4 regions of the Clostridioides sp. LIBA-7602 genome follow, and region 1 is predicted to be linked to each of the others. Evidence: riboswitches for the same ligand, from Rfam matches in the RefSeq annotation. Region 1 holds a riboswitch; each other region holds the start of a gene.
What was found. A riboswitch is a leader RNA that binds a small molecule or an ion and turns the genes downstream of it on or off. The one in region 1 is predicted to bind cyclic di-GMP.

Region 1 (4,036 bases):
ATAGTATTTGAAGATGTACCTATCGGAACTACTGTTGGAGAATTAATTGAAAGAGCTGGTGGAATAAAAGGTGAATACGGAGAGATAATCTTAGGAGGACCTTTCACTGGTAAAGCTACTACTTTAGATACTCCAATAACTAAAACTAGTGGTGGTATAATAGTTACTATGCCATTTGTTAATGAAAAGAGAAAAATGGGTCTTTTAGTCTGTGCATGTGGACCTAATGAAGAAAGAATGAGAGACATAGCAGCTAAAATGGGAGTTACTGATATAGTATCAGTTCAAAAATGTAAACAAGCTCAAGAAATTAAAGGTGCATTAAAATGTGAAAATCCAGGACACTGTCCAGGACAAGCTCAAAAATGTATAGAATTTAAGAAAGCTGGAGCAGAAGTTATATTAATAGGAAACTGTACTGACTGTAGTAACACAGTAATGGGTTCTGCACCAAAATTAAAATTAGGTGTATATCATATTACTGACCATGTAATGAGAACAGTTAATCACCCATTAATAAGAAGAATAAAAGGTGATGTAAGATTAAAAATAAAATAATATAATATAAATAATAATATAATATAAAAATATATGAAAAAAACATCCTTAGAAAAGTTTGAAAAATTACTTTAAGGATGTTTTTTGTTGTAATATGACGATAAGATTATGGAATAATATAAATAATATGGAAGAAATAGACAAAAGGTAATGCATAATGTATAATGATGGAAATAGCTATTAAAATTATATTAGACAAAAATAAAGACTCAAATATGTGGCCATATTGACAAGTAAAAATTTAATGAAGTCAATCATCCAACAGGGTAAAGTTTTTGTGTTATATCAAGATACTCTATGGTATCTTTTTTAGTGTGAAAATATATTTTTGTCTTTTATTAATCAAGAATATCTTAAATAATAAGATTATATTTTAGGATATTCATAAAAAGTGCACTTAAAATACTTAAAAATAAGAATTAAAAATTACTAAAAACCTATTTATAGAAACTGTGAAGTATATCTTAAACCTGGGCACTTAAAAGATATATGGAGTTAGTAGTGCAACCTGCTATAAATATAAATAGGAGGAAAATCTTGAAAATAAAAATTAAAAAATCAAGTATAATTAGTTTAGTAATTGCTTTTAGTATAGCATTTACTGCATTTGCACCAATAATATCTTATGCTGACGAAGTAGATGGAAAAGATATAATACTCGATGGAGAGAAACCAACAGTAGGAGAAACACCAGATGGAGAGAAACCAACAGTAGGAGAAACACCAGATGGAGAGAAGCCAACAGTAGGAGAGACGCCAGATGGAGAGAAACCAACAGTAGAAGAGACACCAGATGGGGATAAACCAACAGTAGGAGAGACGCCAGATGGAGAGAAACCAACAGTAGAAGAGACGCCAGATGGGGATAAACCAACAGTAGGAGAAACACCAGATGGGGATAAACCAACAGTAGGAGAAACACCAGATGGAGAGAAGCCAACAGTAGGAGAGACGCCAGATGGAGAAAAACCAACAGTAGGAGAGACACCAGATGGGGATAAACCATCATTAGAAGAAGTACCAAATGAAATGATACCATCAGAAGAAGAAAAATTAGAAGTGGAAGAAATGAGTTTGAAGAAGAACATTGAAGATATTCTTAATCTTACTGTATCTCAAATAAATAAGATTGTATATAATTTCTGGGAAGACGAAAATGATGTAAAAACAGATGAACAGTCAGAAATTTATGAGGTACTTACTTCACGAGATGGAAATACTAGCTTTTGGTCTAATAATAAAAATTCAAAAGTAAAGAATAGTTGTTTATTAAAAGAAACAGATGGTTCAAATAGACCTTATTTTGATTTAAGATTTGATGATATTACAAAAACTTTAACTTTCGATTATGTAATAGAGGGTCTTATAGGTGCAAGCCATAAGGATGGTAAATATGTAATAGAAGGTGAAGATGGAGAACAAACTGCATTTTGTTACAATAATCATTTAAAATCTCCAAGTAATAAAAATAAGAGTCCATACTTACCAGCAGAAGATTTTAATGGTCAAGAAAATAAAAATGAAGATGCAATTAAATCTATACTATATGCAGGTTCTGAGTTTGATGGATTTGGATATAAGCAACAATTTAATTTAGGTGGAAAAGAATATGAAGGTATGATTCATTTTGCAACTCAAGATGCAATTTGGATTATGCTTGGGCAAATGAATGAGCAAGAGAGACTTAAGCTTTATCAAACTCTTATAGATTCTTATGATAGATTGATAGAGAATGCAAATACTGAAGAAGAAAAAGCTAAATATCTGAAAGACAAGGAAGCTCAAATAAATACAAAAGCTTATTTAGAAGCATTATTAGAAGCTGGTCGTAATGAGTTAAAGCCAAATGATACAGGAAAACCTAGTTTAAGTAGTGGTTTAACTGATATTAAATTTGATAAAATTCAAGATGGAACTTATGAAACAGAATCTATAGCTCTAGTAGGCTACAGTGGTGTGGTTAAGTTGAAATTACCAGATGGAGTAACTGCTTATGATGAAAACGGAAATGTAATAGGTACAGGTGAAGTAGAGATTTCAACACAACAAAAGTTTAAACTTAAGAGCATAGATAAGCCAGATGTAAAAGATAAGGTATCTGCATTATCTTATGATTATATTTTCCCAAAAGCCATTCAATATTTTAAGACAGTTTTTGATTTTGGAGAAAAAGACCACTCATCTGTATTACCAGCTAGTAAGCAAAATTTATTGAGCTATACAATAGAACAAAAAAGTGGTGAAGTAGTTGATTTCAATATAGATGTACCAACGGATGGAGACCCAGATGTAAATCCGCCAATACCACCAAATAATGATAATAATGACTCAAACGGGCATAAACCTAAGCCATCATCACCATCAGATGACACAGTGATAAATCCACCAGTACCACCATCAGATGATACAGTGATAAATCCACCAATACCACCATCAGATGATACAGTGATAAATCCACCAATACCACCATCAGGTGATACAGTGATAAATCCACCAGTACCACCATCAAGTGATATAGTAGAAAATACATCAGTACCATCAAAAAATGATACAATAGTAAACCCACCAGTGCCACCATCACATGATATAGTGGTAAAATCACCAAAAACAGGTGATGAAACGCAAATAATGCCATATATACTTATTGGTGTTATAGCAATTTGTGGATTGGTATATCAAGCTAAAAGAGTAAAAAATTAATACGGAATACTGCTTATTATTAAGTTTTAAAATATATTGTCTCAAATTGATTTAAAAATCATTTTGAGGCATTTTTTTATGTAAATATAATCTTTTTTAAAATGGATGTTAACTGTTTTATGAATAGAAAAATAATTTGAAGGTGAAAATAGTATTGAAAAAATAACATACTAAAGGTATAATTCATTTGATTTTATTTGTATAGATTTAAGTATTCATTTTAGTACTTACATGAATTTGTATTAGAAATCTGTATAATAATCACTTAAGAAATTTTAATATTAATTATTGAATAAATTGTTATTATGATATGCTAGAATAAATATGTATAAATAAGTTTTGATGATGTACTACTATAAAGGGGGGACTTTATGTTTTCGATACCAGAAGTAAAAAAAGTAGAAGAGGTAATGGATACAAAATTTACAACTATAGACGAAGACACAAGAATTGAAGATGCAATAAAAGAAATGATAAAAAGCAATACAAAAACTCTAATGGTAATAGATTCATCTGGTGAATTAAAAGGTATTATATCTATGACAGATATACATAATCTTTATGACATGCATAAGAAATATGAAGGCCAGACAGTAAAACTTATAATGAAAAAGGATGTAATATATGTCAGCGAAGGTTTAACCTTAGATGAGTGTAGAGATATAATGATATTGAAAAATATAGGAATTCTTCCTGTTCTTAGAGATAATAAAATTATTGGTGTATTAAAACAAGAACATATTAGAGATTATCTATATATGCACTTAGAAGACTATGG
Region 2 (4,036 bases), 2.0 Mb from region 1:
CTTTTTCACTATTATTATAAGCTACTATATGAACATTCTCACCTTCCACTAAAGACTTTGTCATCTTTACCCATACATCTTCTATTCTCTTTTGATATTCTTTTCCATAAGTATAACTATGAGGCCATTGCAACCAAGTGCCTTCATGTTCTTCATCTTCTAGTGTCATATAATACTTTTTTTGATTATTTTGATTTATATTTTCACTTTCATAACCTTTTGTAAATCCTCTCATCATCAATAATAATGGTAATACCAGCATTGAAATTATTTTATTCATAATAACCTCCTCTATTTTTATAATTCAAGTATAAAGGTTATCATAGTGTCAAGGTCAACTAATCTTTTGAAACTTTTATAGATACTTCTGTTATAAATTCATAGCTAAAGGGAGTTAATAATGAATCTACAAGATATTTTTCAATAAAATTTCCTTTAACTTTAAAATCGTTATTTTTAACCCACTTATACAAAGCATTATAAGCATCAATTAAATTTTCATAATCTCCATAACATATTGTACTAATATATGTACCACTTTCAATTACCTTATTATTGAATCCATTTATTTCTTTATTATCTATAATAGGTTGATAATATTCTATTTCATATGTATTTTCATCTATATTTTCATTATCGTAGAACATTACATAATAGCATCCAACTTTATTAGATTTGCTTTTTGAAATCGTATTATAGCAAGATTCTATAAATTCTCCTATCTCTTTATAAGTAATAATGGCTTTTTTGCACAAGGTATTAACTGATTGTCTTTCACAAATATTAACATCATAATTATTTATAATTGTATCTTTAAATTTTACCTTTTCTTCTATTTCTGAAATTAAATATCCATATTTATTTATTTTTTTTGTTAGTTCTTCAATCTTATTGATATATATATCTATATTTTCATATTTATTATTATCAAATATATCTTTTATTTCTTCATAAGAAAACTCATATCTTCTTAAGTTTTTTATTTTTGATATTATACTAATGTCTCCTTCTGTATAGTACCTATATCCATTATTTTCTATGTGACTAGGTTTCAATATATTTTCTTTATCATAATATCTAAGCATTCTAGATGATATTTTAGTTATTTTTGAAGCTTCACCTATTTTATACATACAAACACCTTCTTCATTTTTTTGATTTCGAAGTTTATTACTTTATTATTATTTATATATACTATAGATTAAACTTAAACAAAATGTAAGTGAATTTGTGATATTATCTGATTGTTTGAAGATTTGTTTGATATATCATTGAAATCTAGCTATTTAGTTACAAGTACTTGAATTTCGGTTATAAATTGTAGTATTTTCTTTGTCTTTATTTATATTTATTTTGAAACCATTAAAATATCAGACATTAAATCAATGTTTTTATTTTATCTTATATTTTTATTTATAGTTAATTTTATATAATAAGTTGGGCGGCAAATAGGTGGCAAAAAATTGCTACTCCATTTTTTTATTAAATAATACTATATTTTTTATTAATCATCTTTTTCCAAACTCTTAAAATATTCTTCTAACTCATTTAATTTTTTTCATCTACTTTCTCATCATTTTTATGTAATGCTGAAATCAAACTTCTAATTGAATTTTTATGTATATTTTTTATGAATTCTCTTGTTTCAAATCTCTGATATTGTTTTTCTTTTACTAGTACATTATAGTGAGTACGTTTATCTATTTTCCCTGTTTCTAAAAACTCTCTTCTTTGCAATCTTTTTAATACTGTAAATGTAGTCGTGTCTTTCCATTTATATTTTTGTTCCATGGCTTCAACAATTTCTCTTGATGTCAATATTCTATATGATTCCCAAATATATCTCATAACTTTTAATTCCGCTTCTGGTAATTTACTAATTTTCACGTTATATATACCCTCTTGTCGATTCATATATAAATAAAATTCTATCTTAATAAAGTTTTCCAAACAAGAGAATTAAGGTAAATAATACCACCCAATTTTCACCATATCATTCTTTTAAGTTACTGTAATACTCTTCTAGTGAATCTAACTTATCTTTGCTTATAGATTTATGTGTGGTAGTAAGAAAACGCATTATTTTTCTACTTTTACTAGATTTTAGTACCTTTTTCTTAAAAGCGTAATATTCTTCGTTATCTATTGTTATTTTATAATGAGATTGAAATTTTATAATATCTCTAGCCAAATAACCTTTATCAACCAATCTTTTTAATAGTGTTTTTATTGTACTTTTATGCCATCCATACCTCTGTTTTATATATTTTACAATTTCTTTTTTAGATATTATAGAATCTTTTTTCCATAAATACTCCATTAATATTAGTTCTGCTCTTAATAATTTTTCTATTAACATTTCTTCTTCCATCTTGTGTCGCTCCCTCATTCAGTCTAACTTAAACTAATGATAGGAGCTTTTTAACACAAAAACTACAGGTAAAATTTTCCATATATTCTACTTATTTAGTTTGTTTTTATATATAAAAAATATTATTCATATCTATAAACTTATTCAATTTTCAAACACATATATTGAATAATAACTAATTGCATTGTATTATTAAATTGTAGAATAAAACTAAATCGGCAAAACTATAGAAATTTAGTGACGCAAAGCTATAGGGACTAAGACTTATAAAATTCTTATAAATTATGTCATCCAGTTACCAAAAATATATAGTTCTTTTTGTTTTTATGAAAGTTTTTTAGCGAGATAATAATTTATATGTTTAGAGATAAAATGGATAAGTGTACACATATGTTGACTGCTTATATCAGTAGTTCATACGATTATTATAATTTTGTAAATACAAAGTTATATAGATTTTGTTTTCTAGAGAATCTCTTTTAACTTTATCTCCATTCGCACCAATCTATAGTAATACAAAGCTCTTAAATATATTTTTAATATTAAAAACAAGCAGAAATGTTAACTTAAAAATATAATTAAGTAGACATTTCTATTAATCTATGATACAATAGTATTTGTGGTAATACACAATTAAATCAAGTATATCTTGATATAGGTTAATAGGAGTATTTTTAATGAATAATGGAATAGTGAAATGGTTTAATAATGAAAAAGGATTTGGTTTTATATCAATAGAAGGTGGAGATGATGTATTTGCTCATTTCTCAGCTATACAAACTTCAGGATTTAAATCATTAGAAGAAGGTCAACAAGTAAGCTTTGATATAGTTAAAGGCGCTAGAGGTCCTCAAGCAGAAAATATAACTATATTATAATATATAGATTTTTCGGGAAAGACTCTTTTAGGGTCTTTTTTTATTGCTAGTATATATAAGATAATTATTAATGAAGTAAATAATGTTATCTCAATGTCCCTATCTTCTTCTCTTCCTGCTGTTTGAGTATTACTAAAACTAGATATTGTAACTAACCCATTGTAACCAAAACCAGTTACTATTAAGCGTAATGGTTCGGCTTGGTCTACCATTTTTCAAGCATTGCAACTATTTCAGTAGAGTTTTTTAACTCACTATATCTACAATAAGAAGCATCATATAAGTTGGGTAAGAAGGTCTTGAATGATATTTTTCTTATCTTCTCGCCTTCTTTTTTAATGTCAAATTCAACTAAATTCACTATATGAACAGTTTCAAATCTTTTTTCTTTTTTAATAGATAAAAAATCTTGTGGATTAACTGGGAAATGGAAATCTATTTTTTCTTTTTCATTTTTTATGTATATATCTATTACCAAGTTATCATTTCCTTTCTAATGTGTTTTTGAATATTACACAGCAGTTTTCTTACCATATATTCACTTCCTTATTTAATATTAAAATAAAAAATGCCTATTAAATTTAATAAGCATTGTTTCTTTATTTACATATTTTTTCTAATTTATGCTATAGTGAAAGCAAAGAGATAAAATTTACTTTGTAAAAGGTGAATTTCTCTAATTGATTAGAATTTAAAAGTTATTTTTTTAATCACCCTTAGCTTTTCAATTTTATTTTCCTTGCTCAAAATATTATAACATATAATTCTTACATATTTTACCTATTCT
Region 3 (4,036 bases), 790 kb from region 1:
AAATAATATTACCAAAGGTTTTAGATGATACAAAGCCGTCATGGCATCAATTTGTAATAAGGACAAAGCATAGAGATAAATTAAGAGATTATCTCTATCAAAAAAATATAGAGACTATGATACACTATCCAATACCTATACATAAACAGAAGGCATATTCAGAATTTAGTAATCTAACAGGGATACTCAAGGTATCAGAACTTATATCAGAAGAAGTTTTAAGTTTGCCAATATATCCATACTTAAATAAACAGGATATAGATGTCATAATAGATGCTATAAATAAGTACTAGGTTTTTAAAGTATAAAATTAAAGTAGGTGTAATAATATGAAAATTAGAAGGCTTGATATAAGAGACATAGGTTTAATGCTCGAATGGATGAAGGATGATGACATAAATAAAAATTTTAAAATAAATTTTAATGATATGGATAAAAATAAAATAGAGGAATTTGTTTTAAATAGTTATACTAATAGAAGTATTCATATGGCAATTGTTGATGATTCAGATGAATATCTTGGAACTGTTAGTTTAAAGAATATAGACTATATTAATAGAAACGCAGAATATGCTATAGTATTAAGAAAAAAAGCTATTGGAAAGAGTGTAGCTAAGATGGGTACAGAAGAAATATTAAAAATTGCTTTTGAAAATCTTAATCTGAAAAAAGTTTATTTGAATGTTTACTCACACAATGAGAGAGCTATAAGATTTTATGAGAAAATGGGATTTATATATGAAGGAGAGTTTAGAGAGCATATATTTTTAAACAATATGTTCATGAATATAAAATGGTATTCAATTTTTAATTATTTAAGCACATAGAAAGAGTATATGATATAAAAAGTATAGGGTTATTTTTTACTAGATTAGATTTTTTGATAATAGTTATAAAATAATAATATAAAATATGATAAAAATGTTTAAAAATTTTATCATTTATTGTATACTTAAATTAAAACTAAATAGGCAAAACTAGAGAAATCTAGTGACGCAAAGCTATAGGGGCTAAAGTTTGTATATGCGAACTATGCTAGCCAGTTGCCAAAAAGAGTCCTAAGTATAATTGTATACGTAGGATTAGTCGAAGTGACTGCTTTTTTGGCGGTCATTTTATTATGGAAAAATTACTTTATTACAGTAGAAAATACATATAATAACATATTTTACCAATTATAACAAGAAATAAAGAAAAACTATCTGAAAAAGTTGCTATTTTACAAAAAAAGGCAACTTTACAAAGAAAAAATTAAATACATATTAAAATTTTTTTTTATTTTTATTGAAGTTAATTAAATTTAAATTAGATTTCTCACTAAAATGATACATTATTATATTAATGTAATAGAATTGCAATAGATTTAAATGGACAAAGAAGTCATTTTTTGTAATATAGCAACTTCATTTTTTAATCATTAAATATAGCAAATAAATATATTTTGAGGAGGGGTGAGTATGAATACATATGACATTATAAAAATGGGACTAGATGCGACCAATCTAAGAAGTCAAACAATAGCAAATAATATAGCAAATATAAATACTGAAGGCTACAAAAAACATTATGTAACTTTTGAAGAAACATTAAATGATGCCATGCCAAAAATAGAAGAAAAAATAGACAATTCCAAAGGTCTAAGGGTAGATGGCAATAATGTAGATATAGAAGAAGAAAAAGTAAAGCAAGCAATGGCAACATTGCAATATAATGCTCTAATAGGTTTTGCAAATGGCAAAATAGCAATGACTAAATCAATAATAAGTGGGAGGTAACTAGAAGATGAGTGTGTTCAGTGGAATGGAAATCTCTGCTAGTGGATTAACAGCAGAAAGTTTGAAAATGGATATCATATCATCAAATGTAGCTAATATAAATGCTACAAGAGGTCCAAATGGAGAAGCATATAGGAGAAAAGTTGTTTCATTTGAAGAAAACTATGATAATAAATTAGGTATGCTAGGAGTAAAAGTCACATCTGTTGAAGATGACAAATCACCTCTTAAAGAAGTATATGACCCATCTCACCCAGATGCAAAGCCAAATGGATATGTGGAATATCCAAACGTAAATATATTGGTTGAAATGACAGATTTAATAACAGCTTCACGAGCATATGATTCCAACATAGATACACTGAATGCTCAGAAGTCTATGATATCTAAAGCTTTGGAAATAGGAAAGTAGGGATAAATTATGCCAATTACACAAATTAACAATTTAATGCAAGGTGCAAAGTTAGATAATTTGATTGGAGAAACAAAACAATTAAATATTAATAATAAAGAAGAAAAAAAGAATTTTGAAGATGTAATAATAGATACTATAGACAAAGTCAATTTTCAACAAGTGACAGCAGATGACATGAAAGAAAAATTTATAAAAGGCGAAGATGTTTCTATGCATGAAGTTATGTTAAAAGGTCAAGAAGCACAGCTATCTATGCAATATTTAATAGAAGTTAGAAATAAGATTCATGACGCATATCAAGAAATGAATAAGGTACAAATTTAGTCTTTTGAACAGGAGTAATAATCAATGATAACCAGTTTTAAAAATAAGATTAAGGAGCAAGTTGCTAAAGCTAGGACAAAAATAGGTTCTTTAAAAAAAGGGACCAAGATAGCATTAGGTATAGGGATTGTTGCTATATGTTTAGCGCTAGTATTTACAGCAATATCTGCAAGTAAAAATAAGTATGCAGTCTTATTTTCAGAACTAGATGTTCAAGATGCTGCAGATATATCAGCAGAATTAGAGTCTAGAAAGATAGATACTAAGGTAAAAGGAAGCACAATTTATGTGCCTAGAACAGAAGTTGATAAGTTGAGGCTGGAGTTAGCTCCAAGTCTTACAGGTGGTTCTAAAGGATTTGCACTAATGGATGATAGTTCATCTATAGGGCTTACTGATGAAGAGTTTCAAATTAAGAAGCAACGAATCATACAAGGTGAAATAGAAAAAACAATCAAGAGTTTTCCGCAAGTGGAAGATACTAGAGTACATATAACATTTGGAGAGTCATCAGTGTTTGAGAAAGAAGCAGTTCCAGGAAGTGCAGCAGTTTACTTAATGTTAAAACCAGGAACAACCTTAGAAAAAAATCAAATAAAATCTGTTATGGCACTTGTATCAGGAAGTGTTACAAATATACCTGAAAAAAATGTTCAAGTTATTGATAATAAGATGAATTTATTATCAGAAGGTATCTTAGATGATGAAGAAGTTGATGAAAATAATCAACCAATAAATGGTGGTATTAGTGTTGATAAAAATAAGGCATCTGAACAAGCATTGAATAAACAATTAGAAAAGTCTATTTTGGAAATGTTAGAACCAATATTTGGGACAGGCAAAGTAAAAGCTACAGTAAATGCTGATTTAAGTTTTGATACAGCTGAAAAAACTGAAATAAAGATTGACCCTGATAAAGTTGCAATAAAAGAAACAAGGTCAAAAAATTCATCTAAATCTGCGACAAATAATGTCCAAGGTGTAGATGCTAATATGAATAATCAAGGAAATAAAAATGGCACTAACACAGAAGATAGTTTGGATGAGAGCTTTGAATATGAGACAGGTAAGATTGAAACTCATACGATAGTTGCACCAGGAGAACTTAAAAGATTGACAGCTTCTGTTGCTATAGATGGAAAAATAGCTAAAGGTGTTCAAGCTGATGTAGAAGATATTGTTAATAATGCTATAGGTATGGATGGAGCGAGGGGAGATACTCTTAGTGTTGTTTCAATGGTCTTTGACCCTAAAGGAAAAGCCGAGGCTAAACAAGAACTGGAAGAGATTAAAAAAGAAGGCTTCAAAGCTAATATAATGAAGGCAGTTATTGGAGTAGTGGCAGTTGTTGCAGTAGGTGCCATTGGATATTTAATATATAAGAAGAGAAGTGAACAAGAAGATATGGATTATGAGGATGAAGTTTATAGTGCTAATTCTGGTACTGTTGATAAAAAAGATAATCCTCTATTAGGGGATGATCCAGAATTGACATTAGAGGAAGCTGTTAAAATGTATGCAG
Region 4 (4,036 bases), 1.6 Mb from region 1:
AAATGTCAATATATTTTTATAAATTTAAAAATATATTTTGTAATCTATTTTTTCTAAAACATAGTAAATTAAGTTATGTATTTCTTTTTAAATCCAAAATTCTATAAACAATTCCTTTAATAGTCTGTTTTTTTTGCTCGAATTCTTCCTCTGTTAATTCAGTTAATGAATCTTGATGTAATATTGAAAATGATGAATAGAGAACAGCATTTGCAAGTTCTAAGTCTGTTTCAATCGCAGAACTCCCAATCTCACCTTTATCACGCATAGAGTTTATATATTTTGCTATATGAGGAACTAAACTCTTTAAAGTTAATTGATTAAGTGCAATTTGCATACTCCAATGAAATTTACCTGATTTGAATATTTTATATTTTGAAATACTTTTTTGTAATAACTCGAATACTGCATCAATTTTTAGGTTATTTGCTACACAATCATCATATAAAATATCAGAAAAGCTTTGTTCATATTGTGCTAAAAACAACTTTATTACTTCATTAAATATTTCATCCTTTGATTTAAAATAGTGATAAAACATGCCAACTTCTCCACCAACACTATCTAAAATCATTCTTATAGAGGTGTTCTCATATCCATACTCTAAAAACAACTTAAGTGCATTATCAATAAGTTCATCTCGTTTACCACCATTTAATATTCGTTTTCGTGCCATTTTTGTATCTCCTTTTAAACAGCATATTATTCCGTTCAAATTATATCATGCTATTAAATAAACATCAATAATTAACAAAACGTTGTTCTTTAAATTACCATCTAATTAATAATAAAATCACATAAAACAACTATATAATTTTCATTGTTGTATTTAATAAAATTTCTTCTTCTTTCTTTTAATAAATATTAATATAACTAAAACTATAACAACAAACATAACTATTATTGACAGTACCAATTTTGATAAAATATTATATCTCCTTATACCTCGACTTTTGTGTCTATTTAGAATTCCATGTCCATAAGTTTTAGTTCTTGTAGTCCTTTTTTTTAATTTCACTCTACTTTTACTAGATTTACTACGTTTGTGTCTACTTTTAGATTTAATAGTTTTAAACCTAGTATTATTAGATTGATAACTCTCTTGTGTTGAAGAAATGTATACACTAGAATCAGTAATAACTTCTGCCTCAACTTGTAATGGATTTATAATGCTGATTATAAGTAAAAAAGATATAATTACTCCAATCAACTTTTTCTTTTTTTTCATATTTTCCCCCTCATAAAAACTTATATCTAGTTTATTATAGTATATATTAAAGTAAAAATTACAAAATTTTTCAAATTTCTTATATGTTTTCTTATCTTTAATATATTTTTATTCTGTAAAGTTTCTCTTTTGTTAAAATTCTTTAAATTAATAGTAAATTATGATACTTAGTACACAAAATACAAATTAAATCTACTTTCAACTAAATTTTCCATTTATAATTAAGATAGCTTAATTAATTTATTCTGTTTAGTATTAAATGATGATTTTTACAAAAGAAAAAGAATCCTATGATTAGGATTCTTTTTCTGAGATTTATTAGTGTATTTAAAGCTTACTAGTATCCAATTATGATAAACTTAAATATTCTTCTATATACTGGTTATATACATATCCAGAATATCTTTTTCCACTTTTATCAATATTCACTCTTGCCCATTTCCCAACACTATAACATACTTCAACTTTAAAACCATCAGGAATTGTAGTTATAATTCTAGAGTCTAATGTTCTGTCATTTCTAAGTTCTAAACTTAGACCATTTGTTCTTATATTTCCTACATAATTCTTTTTTCTATCTTTTACCATGTTGTTACTATTGTTTTTAACATTGTTTAATTTTTCTAAATATTTATAAAGTAACCATCCTTTGTCATAATTACTTTCAACTTCTGCCCATATTCCATCAACACATTTTAGCTTGACAATTTTACCTTCTGGTATACTTTTCAACTTCATACTATTTATGTCTGGTCTTTCTCTTAAATTTAATTTAATTTTAGTCTTAAAATTGATGCTAGATTCGCCAAAATTTTTTAACATTAATTCAGATATCATCTTAAGCCCTCCTCTTGCCAAATATTAAGTTATTAAAAATATATACTTTCAACAAATACTTTTAACAAAAAGAATCATTATCTTTTTGGCAACTGGCTGACATGACCTTTATTACATAAAGATTTTAGTCCCTATAGCTTTGCGTCATTAGATTTATCTAATATTGCCTATATCTGAATAATAACATAATTTGAACAATTTAAAAATAATATTACCTCAAATTTTATATTAATTAAATATAAATTAAATTTTTAATTAATAATAAGCAAAAAATACCTTTATATTTATTAATTTAATTATTATTCTTCATAATTCATCTAAAAAATAGTAATTTATCTATGATACTATTACTTTTAACAAATCTTTTTTAATAAATATTAATACATAAAAATAATCAATAATTTTTTATATACTTAATTAATATTAAAAATTATTGATTAGTAAAAAACTAAAAATAAAATATATTAATTATATTCTTTTTTAAAATTCTTACTAATTTCTTTAGGGTATATTTTGTATAAACACTTTATCATAAGAAGTTTATATTTTACTTTTTTAATAACTTGACAAAATAGTAATATTATTATATTATGATTATAGACCGACGGTCAGTTTAATTTTTATATATCTATGACTAATATAAAATAAATCTAAAATATTCAATACAAAATTTTTAAGAAATGAGGATTATTTATGCTTAAGAGAATATTATTAAAAGATTTAACTCGAAACAAAGTGATAACAATTACTCTATTTATTTTTATTTTGCTTGCATCAATGCTGGTATCTAGTGCAACGAGCATCATTATAGAACTAACTCATTCCATGACTTCTTTGTTTCAAAAATCCCATGCGCCTCATTATGTTCAAATGTATTCTGGCAAATTAAATCAAGAAGAAATTGACAAGTTTTCAGCTAAAACTCCATATGTAAAAAAGCAACAAACTACTGAACTTTTAAATATAAATGGAGCTAATATTTTTTTAGGAAATAAAGGAGAAAATCAGGCTAATAGTGTACTAGAAAATAGCTTTACAAAACAAAATGATAAATTTGACTTTCTATTAGATATGGAGAATCAAATAATGCAAATACAAGATGGGGAAATAGGAGTTCCTGTATACTATATGAAACAATGCAATTTAAAAATTGGAGATACAATAAAAATTATTAAGGGTAGTTTCTTTATGGAATTTACAATAAAAGATTTTATACGTGATGCACAGATGAACCCTTCTCTTGTTACTTCAAAGCGTTTTTTAATCAGTGATAATGATTGGGGCACTTTAAAAGTTACTATAGGGGAAAGCGAATATCTAATTGAATTTCTATTAAATGATATAAATAAAATTAGTGAGTTTGAAACACTATATCAATCAACTAAGCTCCCACAAACAGGTACATCAATAACTTATTCCACTTATAAACTACTAAATGCTTTGTCTGACGGAATTGTAATTGCTATTGTCATCTTAATTAGCATTCTTCTTATTACAATTTCTATTTTATGCTTACGATTTACTTTAATTACAACGATTGAAGAAGACTACAGAGAAATTGGTGTTATGAAAGCCATTGGTATTCAAAATAGTAACATCCAAAAACTATATTTGATAAAATACGTATTAATTTCATCTTTTGCAAGTTTTCTTGGCTATATATTGTCGTTATTCATAGGAGTTTTTTTTACAAAAAATATTTATATTTATATGGGAACAGTAGATAAAGATATCTTTAGTATTCTTATTCCATTTATAAGTTCAGTTCTTGTATTTGTAGCTATTGTATTCTTTTGTAAACTTATACTTAAAAGATTCAAAAAAATATCAGCAGTTAATGCATTAAGAAATAATCATTCTACAAACTCTGTAATACATGGATATAGCTTACAGCTATACAAAACCAAAATGACAAATGCCAATATATTTCTAGGGTTAAATGAAGTAGTAAGAAAATTTACTGTCTATGGA

Region 2: it holds a riboswitch for cyclic di-GMP, as region 1 does, so the genes downstream of both, ACTG45_RS07395 (cold-shock protein) here and ACTG45_RS17695 (Cys-Gln thioester bond-forming surface protein) in region 1, are expected to answer to the same signal.
Region 3: it holds a riboswitch for cyclic di-GMP, as region 1 does, so the genes downstream of both, flgB (flagellar basal body rod protein FlgB) here and ACTG45_RS17695 (Cys-Gln thioester bond-forming surface protein) in region 1, are expected to answer to the same signal.
Region 4: it holds a riboswitch for cyclic di-GMP, as region 1 does, so the genes downstream of both, ACTG45_RS10555 (SH3 domain-containing protein) here and ACTG45_RS17695 (Cys-Gln thioester bond-forming surface protein) in region 1, are expected to answer to the same signal.

The regions. Positions count from the first base shown of each region.
Region 1 covers NZ_CP196991.1:3,802,141-3,806,176, reverse strand. The annotation lists gene prdC (proline reductase-associated electron transfer protein PrdC) at 1-558, shown strand, start outside; cyclic di-GMP riboswitch class II at 995-1,080, shown strand; gene ACTG45_RS17695 (Cys-Gln thioester bond-forming surface protein) at 1,096-3,258, shown strand; gene prdR (sigma-54 dependent transcriptional regulator PrdR) at 3,630-4,036, shown strand, end outside.
Region 2 covers NZ_CP196991.1:1,538,897-1,542,932, reverse strand. The annotation lists gene ACTG45_RS07415 (agmatine deiminase family protein) at 1-280, opposite strand, end outside; gene ACTG45_RS07410 (MerR family transcriptional regulator) at 339-1,133, opposite strand; partial or broken gene ACTG45_RS07405 (BlaI/MecI/CopY family transcriptional regulator) at 1,505-1,887, opposite strand; gene ACTG45_RS07400 (BlaI/MecI/CopY family transcriptional regulator) at 1,994-2,371, opposite strand; cyclic di-GMP riboswitch class I at 2,579-2,674, shown strand; gene ACTG45_RS07395 (cold-shock protein) at 3,049-3,249, shown strand; gene ACTG45_RS07390 (hypothetical protein) at 3,455-3,727, opposite strand.
Region 3 covers NZ_CP196991.1:319,660-323,695, forward strand. The annotation lists gene ACTG45_RS01830 (DegT/DnrJ/EryC1/StrS family aminotransferase) at 1-293, shown strand, start outside; gene ACTG45_RS01835 (GNAT family N-acetyltransferase) at 330-827, shown strand; cyclic di-GMP riboswitch class I at 961-1,051, shown strand; gene flgB (flagellar basal body rod protein FlgB) at 1,458-1,775, shown strand; gene flgC (flagellar basal body rod protein FlgC) at 1,783-2,187, shown strand; gene fliE (flagellar hook-basal body complex protein FliE) at 2,197-2,514, shown strand; gene fliF (flagellar basal-body MS-ring/collar protein FliF) at 2,539-4,036, shown strand, end outside.
Region 4 covers NZ_CP196991.1:2,188,713-2,192,748, forward strand. The annotation lists gene ACTG45_RS10545 (TetR/AcrR family transcriptional regulator) at 74-676, opposite strand; gene ACTG45_RS10550 (hypothetical protein) at 830-1,228, opposite strand; gene ACTG45_RS10555 (SH3 domain-containing protein) at 1,577-2,065, opposite strand; cyclic di-GMP riboswitch class I at 2,150-2,243, opposite strand; gene ACTG45_RS10560 (FtsX-like permease family protein) at 2,759-4,036, shown strand, end outside.